DNA from 3 places in the Sphaerotilus sp. FB-3 genome. Region 3 is predicted to be linked to each of the others. Evidence: predicted binding sites of a transcription regulator. Region 3 holds the regulator's gene; each other region holds the start of a gene.
The links. The regulator sigma-54, encoded in region 3, starts transcription at its own class of promoters, with help from an activator protein. The targets are predictions, from matches to a motif close to TGGCANGNAANCTGCTTT.
Positions count from the first base shown of each region.

Region 1: NFT33_RS08760 (CmpA/NrtA family ABC transporter substrate-binding protein) is a predicted target of sigma-54. The motif match lies at 1,390-1,407, and genes of this name have one in related genera.
Region 2: nirB (nitrite reductase large subunit NirB) is a predicted target of sigma-54. The motif match lies at 873-890, and genes of this name have one in related genera.

Region 1 covers NZ_BQWE01000016.1:114,006-117,258, forward strand. The annotation lists gene icmF (fused isobutyryl-CoA mutase/GTPase IcmF) at 1-1,070, opposite strand, end outside; gene NFT33_RS08760 (CmpA/NrtA family ABC transporter substrate-binding protein) at 1,568-2,821, shown strand; gene ntrB (nitrate ABC transporter permease) at 2,877-3,253, shown strand, end outside.
Region 2 covers NZ_BQWE01000010.1:5,350-8,602, reverse strand. The annotation lists gene NFT33_RS04375 (subtype B tannase) at 1-675, shown strand, start outside; gene nirB (nitrite reductase large subunit NirB) at 1,147-3,253, shown strand, end outside.
Region 3 covers NZ_BQWE01000011.1:40-3,292, reverse strand. The annotation lists gene lptA (lipopolysaccharide transport periplasmic protein LptA) at 1-575, shown strand, start outside; gene lptB (LPS export ABC transporter ATP-binding protein) at 572-1,327, shown strand; gene rpoN (RNA polymerase factor sigma-54) at 1,335-3,005, shown strand.

The DNA.
Region 1 (3,253 bases), on a different contig from region 3:
TTGTTGATCGCGACGAACTCGGCGAAGTCGAGCATGTCGATCTTCTCGAGCTGGCTGGCCGCGCCGAACTCGGGCGTCATCACGTACATCGGCACGTCGACGAAGGGCACGATCGCCGCGTCGCCCTGGCCGATGCCGGAGGTCTCGACGATGACCAGATCGAAGCCGGCTGCCTTGGCGGCGGCGATCACGTCGGGCAGCGCCGCCGAGATCTCGCTGCCGGTGTCGCGGGTGGCGAGGCTGCGCATGTAGACCCGCGCGCCCCGGGACCACGGACCGGTGGCGTTCATGCGGATGCGGTCGCCCAGCAGCGCACCGCCGCTCTTGCGCCGCGACGGATCGATCGAGATGACGGCGATGCGCAGCGTGTCGTCCTGGTCCAGGCGCAGGCGGCGGATCAGCTCGTCGGTCAGGCTGGACTTGCCGGCGCCACCGGTGCCGGTGATGCCGAGCACCGGTGTCCGGCTCGCCTTGGCCGCTTCATGCACCGCGGCGACCACGCCGGCGTCCGCCCGGCCGTTCTCCAGCGCGGTGATGAGCTGGGCGAGGGCGCGCCACGCGGCCTCGGTGTGGCCTTGCAGCGCGCTCAGGTCGGTCGGCGCGTGCCCGGACAGGTCCTGGTCGCAGCGCATCATCATCTCGCCGATCATGCCGGCCAGACCCATGCGCTGGCCGTCCTCGGGGCTGAAGATGCGCACGCCGTGGCTGTGCAGGTCGCGGATCTCGGCCGGCACGATCACGCCGCCGCCGCCGCCGAAGACCTGGATGTGCGCACCGCCGCGCGCGCGCAGCAGCTCGACCATGTACTTGAAGTACTCGACATGGCCGCCCTGGTAGGAGCTGACCGCGATGCCCTGCACGTCTTCCTGCAATGCGGCGGTGACCACTTCATCGACCGAGCGGTTGTGGCCCAGGTGGATCACCTCCGCACCCATGCCCTGCAGGATGCGTCGCATGATGTTGATCGAGGCGTCATGCCCGTCGAACAGGCTGGCCGCGGTCACGAAGCGGACCTTGTGCGTCGGGCGGTAGCTGGCCAGGGCCTTGTGGTCGGCGGCGAGATCGGTCATCTGAGGGCTCCGAGGAACATCCGGACTGCGATTTTCGGTTGACGTTTACGTAAACGTCATTTGGGGGGAACCCTTGTTGCACCGATCCCGAACGACCTGGCACCGGCTTCTGCACCGATCTGCAGCGAAGCGCACGGCCGCGGGGCGCCAGCGCGATGCATCGACTTGAATCGCGGCGCTTCATCTGCGTGCGCCCGGTTCGGCGCATGCCTGTCGATGGTGCGCCGCACCCGTCGCTGGCATGTCGTGGCCGGTCCGTCGTGATCATTCCGGCACGAAAGACCGCCTGTGGATCGCCCGTGCCCGGGTTTTCAGGGGTTGGCACGCTCCCTGCAATACATGCAGCGAGGCCTCGGCGACGGGGCTTCACTAGGTGGGACATTTTTGGACAACGGCGTCCGATCGTCCCGATGACCGGCGCAAGCCGGGTGTCGGACAACGATCGTGACGCCGCTTTTTTTTGCCGTCCCCGATTCTTCCCCTTGAGAGAGATTCCCATGACGACGCCCTCGATTCCTGTCAACCCGTCCCGACGCGACTTCATCCAGCGTGCCGCCGCCGTGACGGCTGCAGGCAGCGCGGTCGCCCTGCCCGGTGGTGCCTGGGCCGCCGGCTCCGATGCGCCCGAGAAGAAGGAAGTGCGCATCGGCTTCATCCCGCTGACCGACTGCGCCTCGGTGGTGATGGCGTCGGTCATGAAGTTCGACGAGAAGTACGGCATCAAGATCATTCCGTCCAAGGAATCGTCCTGGGCCGCGGTGCGCGACAAGCTGGTCAACGGCGAGCTGGATGCGGCGCATGTGCTCTACGGTCTGGTCTACGGCGTGCACCTGGGCGTGAGCGGCCCGAAGAAGGACATGGCGGTGCTGATGACCCTGAACCACAACGGCCAGGCCATCACGCTGTCGAAGAAGCTGGCCGACAAGGGCGCGGTCGACGGCGCCGGTCTGGCCAAGGTGATGAAGGCCGAGCCGCGCGAATACACCTTCGCCCAGACCTTCCCGACCGGCACCCACGCGATGTGGCTGTACTACTGGCTGGCCTCCAACGGCATCAACCCGATGACCGACGGCAAGGTCATCACCGTGCCGCCGCCGCAGATGGTGGCCAACATGCGGGTGGGCAACATGGACGGCTTCTGCGTCGGCGAGCCGTGGAACCACCGCGCCATCATCGACGGCATCGGCGTGACCGCCGCCACCACCCAGGACATCTGGAAGGATCATCCCGAGAAGGTGCTGGGCACGACGGCCGAGTTCGTCCAGAAGAACCCGAACACCGCACGCGCCATGATCATGGCCATCCTGGAGGCCGGCCGCTGGATCGACACCGGCCTGCAGAACAAGATGAAGATGGCCGAGGTCATCGCCGAGAAGTCCTACGTCAACACCTCGGTCGACGCGATCAACCAGCGCATCCTGGGCCGCTACCAGAACGGCATGGGCAAGACCTGGGACGATCCGAACCACATGAAGTTCTTCAACGACGGTGCGGTCAACTATCCCTACCTGTCGGACGGCATGTGGTTCCTGACCCAGCACCGCCGCTGGGGCCTGCTGAAGTCCGATCCCGACTACCTGGCGGTGGCCAAGGCCATCAACAGGACCGATCTGTACAAGCAGGCCGCCTCGCAGCTGAAGATCAACGTCCCGAAGAGCGACATGCGTTCGAGCAAGATGATCGACGGCGTCGTCTGGGATGGCACGAATCCGGCGAAGTACGCCGCCGGCTTCAAGATCCGGGCCGCCTGAGCGCGACCCGAGACGACAAGAGACGACCTGTCCCCCGTCCCAGGAGGTTCCCGACATGAATGCCGCCACCCTGTCCGTTGTCGCACCCGCCGCGTCGACCGCTCCGGCGACCTCGGCCGCCGCGCCGGCCGCCCCGGTGCTCGACGCCGAGACCCAGGCCCGCATGAAGGCCCAGGCCGAGGCCATGGCCCGTGCCCAGCGCCTGCGCACGCTCACCCGCATGGCCGCACCGGTGCTCGGCTTCGCCTTCTTCCTGCTGGTGTGGCAGGCGGTGGCGCACAGCGGCGACAAGCAGCTGCCCGGCCCGGCGGTGGTCTGGGACGCGGCGGTCAAGCTGTTCTCCGACCCGTTCTATGTCAACGGCCCGAACGACCAGGGCATCGGCTGGAACGTGCTGTCGTCGCTGCAGCGCGTGGCGGTGGGCTTCGGCCT
Region 2 (3,253 bases), on a different contig from region 3:
CTCTCGCCCGAGCAGGCCGAGCTGGCCACCACGCTGCGGGCGACCTTTCCCGCCTACCTGAACGCACTGGGGCTGCGCGACGCCGCAGGCCGGCCGCTGCGCCTCGATGCCGACGGGCGGGGCAGCTTTCTCGACCAGGTGAAGTCGCTGCTGATCGCCTCGGCGCAGCAGACGCTTGATGCCGGCGCCGACCTGTCGGGCCGCGGCTGGCTGACGATCCGCGACGGACGGGTACAGGAGGTCGACTTCCAGGCCTACGCCCTCGCCGCAGTGCGGCTGAAGCTGCCGCCGGCCTTCGACGGCCTGGCGCTCGACAGCGGCGAGAACCAGCTCTTCGGCAGCAGCCGCATCGACAAGCGCCACTTCACCGCGTTCTCGGCGCAGCACAGCCGGGTGGAGGGCGCCGGTCGCGCCGACGAGCGCACGGTGCGGCTGATGAACCCGATGCACCACATCGGCCAGAGCGCGACCACCGTGGCGCCGCACTGGCGCATCCGCCACGGCACGATGGACCGCGACACCTCGCTGGCGGTGCCGGTCATGCTGGCCGCGCGGCTGCGCCAGAACGGCCGCAATGTCGATCTGGCCCTGCCCTGGGACCGACCGCACAGCGGCGACTACGATCTGGACGAGCTGTTCGGCTGGATCGACCGGGTGAGCGCCAGCACGCGCTGAGCGCAGCGACAGGCGTGGATCCTCGCCTGCGCGAGGATGACGCCGACACCGCCAATCCGGCATTCATGCCTTGACCAGTCCCCATCGTGGCGCACGCATCGCAGGCGGCGCCCGATTCAAGCGGCGCAGATGCACTGCAATAGTGCATTCTGGGGTTCACCAGACGTGTTTCCGGCCTGAACACGGGCCATGCAGACAGGCACGCATCCTGCTTGTCACCGTTTGACGCAAGCAAGGTAGCTCCGGCATCCGCTACCCCCAGCCTCTGCCAACGACGGCAGGGCGCGCACGCGCCGCACGGACCGGGCCTGATCGTTCATCGATCGCCGCCCCGTCGTCCGCGCCTTCTTCCCTTTCTTTCCCTCTCTCTCCGTTTCCCGGTGCGCCTGCGCTCGTCCCTCGAGCCGAGCCGGCCTCCCGGACGGAACCTTCGACGGCCGGGTTCTTCCGGTCCGTCATCACGGAGACCGCATGAAGATCGTCGTCGTCGGCCACGGCATGGTGGGCCACAAGTTTCTGGAAAGCCTCCACGAGGCCGGTGTGAAGGATGCCGAAGTCACGGTGCTGTGCGAGGAGCCGCGCGCCGCCTATGACCGGGTGCACCTGTCGGAGTTCTTCTCCGGCAAGAGCGCCGAGGACCTGTCGCTGGTGGCGCCCGGCTTCTTCGAGCAGAGCGGCTACACGCTGCGGCTGAAGTCGCAGGCGGTGAAGATCGAGCGCCGCGACAACACCGTCACCACCGCCGACGGCGAGGTGCTGCCCTACGACCGCCTGGTGCTGGCCACCGGCTCCTATCCCTTCGTTCCGGGCGTGCCGGGGCGCGACCGCGCCGACATCTTCGTCTACCGCACGATCGAGGATCTGGAGGGCATGAAGGCCTGCGGCGCGCGCTCGAAGAGCGGCGTGGTGGTCGGCGGCGGCCTGCTGGGGCTGGAATGCGCCAAGGCGCTGCGCGACCTGGGGCTGCAGACGCATGTGGTCGAGTTCGCGCCGCGGCTGATGGCGGTGCAGGTCGACGAGGCCGGCGGTCGGGTGCTGCGCACCAAGATCGAGGAACTCGGCGTGCAGGTGCACACCGGGCGCAACACCGTCGAGATCGTCGACGGCGCCACCGCGCGCCACCGCATGGTCTTCGCCGACGGCACCTGGCTGGAGACCGACATGATCGTGTTCTCCGCCGGCATCCGACCGCGCGACGAGCTGGCGCGCCAGAGCCTGCTGCCGGTGGGCGCACGCGGCGGCGTCGCCATCGACAGCCAGTGCCGCACCGCCGACCCCGCGGTCTACGCGATCGGCGAATGCGCCGCCTGGAACGACCAGACCTTCGGCCTGGTCGCGCCCGGCTACGACATGGCCCGCGTGGTGGCCAGGCAGATCGCCGGCGATGCCTCGGCCGCCTTCACCGGCGCCGACATGAGCACCAAGCTCAAGCTGATGGGCGTGGACGTGGCCTCGATCGGCGACGCGCACGCCAGGACGCCGCACTGCAAGACCTTCAGCTACACCGACGAGATCCGCCAGATCTACAAGAAGATCGTGGTCAGCGCCGACGGCAGGCAGCTGCTGGGCGCGGTGCTGATCGGCGACGCGGCCGAATACGGCACGCTGCTGCAGATGGCGCTCAACGGCATCGCGCTGCCGGCCGACCCCGAGTTCCTGATCCTGCCCTCGGGCGAAGGCAAGGAAAAGCCGGGCCTGGGCCCGGACGCGCTGCCGGACTCGGCGCAGATCTGCTCGTGCAACAACGTCACCAAGGGCCAGATCTGCGAGGCGGTGGGCAACGGCGCCACCACCATCGCGCTGCTGAAGGCCGGCTGCAAGGCCGGCGCCACCTGCGGCGGCTGCGTGCCGCTGGTCACGCAGGTGATGAAGAGCGAGATGGCCAAGCGCGGCATGGCGGTCAACAACCACCTCTGCGAGCACTTCGCCTATTCGCGCCAGGAGCTGTATCACCTGGTGCGCGTCGGCCAGATCAAGAGCTTCGAGGAGCTGCTGGCCAAGCACGGCAAGGGCCTGGGCTGCGACATCTGCAAGCCAGCCGCCGCCAGCGTGCTGGCCTCGGTCTGGAACGACTTCGTGCTCAAGCCCGAGCTGGCCGCGCTGCAGGACTCCAACGACTACTTCCTCGGCAACATCCAGAAGGACGGCACCTATTCGGTGGTGCCGCGCATGCCGGGCGGCGAGGTCACGCCCGACGGCCTGATCGCGGTCGGCACGGTGGCCAAGAAGTACGGCCTCTACACCAAGGTGACCGGCGGCGCGCGGGTCGACATGTTCGGCGCGCGGCTGGAGCAGCTGCCGCTGATCTGGGAGGAGCTGATCGCCGCCGGGTTCGAATCGGGCCACGCCTACGGCAAGTCGCTGCGCACGGTGAAGAGCTGCGTCGGCTCGACCTGGTGCCGCTATGGCGTCGACGATTCGGTCGGTCTGGCCGTCGAGCTGGAGAACCGCTACAAGGGTCTGCGCGCGCCGCACAAGATCAAGTTCGGCGTCTCGGGCTGCACGCGGGAGTGCGCCGAGGCGCAGGGCAAGGACGTGGGCGTGATCGCCACCGACAAGGGCTGGAACCTGTATGTGT
Region 3 (3,253 bases):
CCCTGCTGATGATCGCCAGCATCGCGCCCGCCCGGGCCGAGCGCGCTGACAGCTCGCAGCCGCTGGCCTTCGATGCCGGTCGCATGGTGCTCGACGGCAAGCGCAAGGTCCGGGTGCTCAGCGGCGGGGTCGAGATCAGCCGCGGCACGCTGCTGCTGAAGGCGGCCCAGGTCGAATTGAAGGAAACCCCGCAGGGCGGCCAGTTCGCGATCGCCACCGCGGCCGACGGCCAGCTCGTCACCTTCCGCCAGAAGCGCGAGGGCGTCGACGAGACGGTCGAGGGCCAGTCGCGCCGCATCGAGTACGACAGCGTCAGCGAGACGGTGCGCTTCATCGGCCAGGCCCAGGTGCGGGTGCTGCGCGCCGGCGCACCAGCCGACCAGGTCAGCGGCCAGACCATCGTCTACGACCACGGCCGCGATGTCTTCGAGGTGCAGGGCGGCACGCCGGCCAGCGCGCAGCCCGCGGCGCCCGGCGCCGCCAGCGGCCGGGTGCGTGGCGTGCTGACGCCCCGGCCGGCCGGCGCGGCCTCGCGCCCGGCCGGTGCCGACGCTGCGGCGGAGGGCTCACGTTGAGCGCCCCGCCCCGCCAGCGCCTCGAGGCCGAGGGCCTGCAGAAGCGCTACGGCGCGCGCCTGGTCGTCAAGGATGTGCATCTGGCGGTGCACAGCGGCGAGGTCGTCGGCCTGCTCGGACCGAACGGCGCCGGCAAGACCACCAGCTTCTACATGCTCGTCGGCCTGGTCCGGGCCGATGCCGGCCAGATCCGCATCGACGGCGAGCGGGTCGAGCAGCTGCCGATCCACCAGCGCGCCCGTCTCGGCCTGTCCTACCTGCCCCAGGAGGCCTCGATCTTCCGCCGCCTGACGGTCGAGGAGAACATTCGTGCGGTGCTGGAGCTGCAGCAGGATGCCGACGGCCGGCCGCTGGGCCGCCGGGCCATCGACGAGCAGCTCGGCGCGCTGCTGGCCGACCTGTCGATCGAGCGGCTGCGCGACAGCCCGGCGCCGGCGCTGTCCGGCGGCGAGCGCCGGCGCGTCGAGATCGCGCGGGCGCTGGCCACGCAGCCGCGCTTCATCCTGCTCGACGAGCCCTTCGCCGGGGTCGATCCGATCGCGGTGATCGAGATCCAGCGCATCATCGGCTTCCTGAAGGCGCGGCAGATCGGCGTGCTGATCACCGACCACAACGTGCGCGAGACGCTGGGCATCTGCGACCGCGCCTACATCATCAGCGAGGGCCGCGTGCTGGCCGAAGGGGAGCCGGCGGCGATCGTCGAGAACCCACAGGTCCGCAAGGTCTACCTCGGCGAACACTTCCGGATGTGACCGCCCCATGAAACCTTCCCTCCAGGTCCGCCTGTCGCAGCATCTGGCGCTCACGCCGCAGCTCCAGCAGTCGATCCGGCTGCTGCAGCTCTCGACGCTGGAGCTGCATCAGGAAGTCGAGCAGATGCTCGAACAGAACCCCTTCCTCGAAGCCGACGAGGACAGCGGCGGCGGCCCGGAGGCGGTCACCGTCGAGGGCGGCACCAGCACGGCCGCCGAGCGCGAGGACTGGAGCGCGCCCGGCACCGACTCCGCAGGCGAGGTGCCGGCCGACACCGGCAGCAGCGGCGACGGCGAGGGCGCCGGCGTCGACCAGCTCGACTTCGACGGCGGCGACGCCGGCAGCGACTGGGACAGCGGCCAGGACGACTACCAGAGCCTGTCGGATGTCGGCGGCACCCGCAACGGCGCACCCGACGACGAGGACAGCGACTGGAGCGAGCGCTCCAGCGTCGCCGAGAGCCTGCCCGACCACCTGCGCAGCCAGCTGCGCGGCATGCGCCTGGCGCCCGAGGACCAGCTGCTGGTCGAGGCGCTGATCGACTCGCTGACCGAGGACGGCTATCTGGCCGATCCGCTCGAGGAGATCGCCGAGCGCCTGGCCGTGGGCCTGGAGCTGGGCGAGGCGCTCGGGCGCGATGTCGCGCCGGGCGAGGTCACCGCGGTCGACCTCGACCAGGCCGAGCTGCCCGAGGCCCCGACGCCGGAGGAGGCGCAGGCCGCCGCCGAGCTGCGCGAAGAGCTGCTCGGCCGGCTGCGCTGCGCGCTGGGCTGGCTGCAGAACCTCGAGCCCTGCGGCGTGGGCGCGCGCGATCTGGGCGAATGCCTGGTGCTGCAGCTGCGCGAGCATGACGCCACCGAAGCGCGCCGGGTCGCGATCCTGATCTGCCAGGGCCATCTGGAGCTGCTGGCGCGGCGCGACATGAAGAAGCTGGTGGCCGCCACCGGCGCCGACGAGGACGACATCCGCGACGCGCAGTCGCTGATCGTCACGCTCGAGCCCAAGCCGGGCCGGCGCTTCGCGCGCGCCGAGGCCAACATCGTCGTGCCCGACGTCATCGTGCAGAAGGCCGGCCGCGGCTGGCGGGTCGTGCTCAATCCGGACGTGATGCCCCGGCTGCGCATCAACGACATGTACGCACAGGCGCTGCGCCAGCACCGCGGCCAGCGCGGGGCCGACGACGCCGGCAGCGGCGCGACGCTCTCGGCGCGGCTCCAGGAGGCGCGCTGGTTCGTCAAGAACATCCTGCAGCGCTTCGACACCATCCAGCGGGTCAGCCAGGCGATCGTCGAGCGCCAGAAGGGCTTCTTCACCCACGGCGAGATCGCGATGAAGCCGCTGGTGCTGCGCGAGATCGCCGACGAGCTGGGCCTGCACGAGTCGACCATCAGCCGCGTGACCACCGCCAAGTACATGGCCACGCCCTTCGGCACCTTCGAGCTGAAGTACTTCTTCGGCTCGAGCCTGAACACCGAGGCCGGCGGCAACGCCTCCAGCACCGCGGTGCGCGCGCTGATCAAGCAGTTCGTCGCCGCGGAGGACCAGAAGAAGCCGCTCTCCGACAGCCAGCTCAGCACGATGCTGGAGGAGCAGGGCATCCAGGTCGCGCGCCGCACGGTCGCGAAATACCGCGAGGCGCTGAAGATCGCGCCGGCCAACCTGCGCAAGGCGATCTGAGCGATCCGGTACCGCGTCCGGGATGCCCGGGCTCGGGCGCGGGCTGGCGCACCACCAAGGTGCACCCCCGCCATGCCCGGCCGCCGCGGCGTGAAATGAATCCGGGATGACCCCGAGTGGCGCTGGTGCAGGCGCCCACCGCCGGGGCGGTTTTTCCGGATTTCCGCCGGCACGCCGCGTGCAAAGGCCATCGGGCACTCAGGAGCATCCCTTTCAAGGTGACCGCCCAGCAGCCTTGAGGACACGAG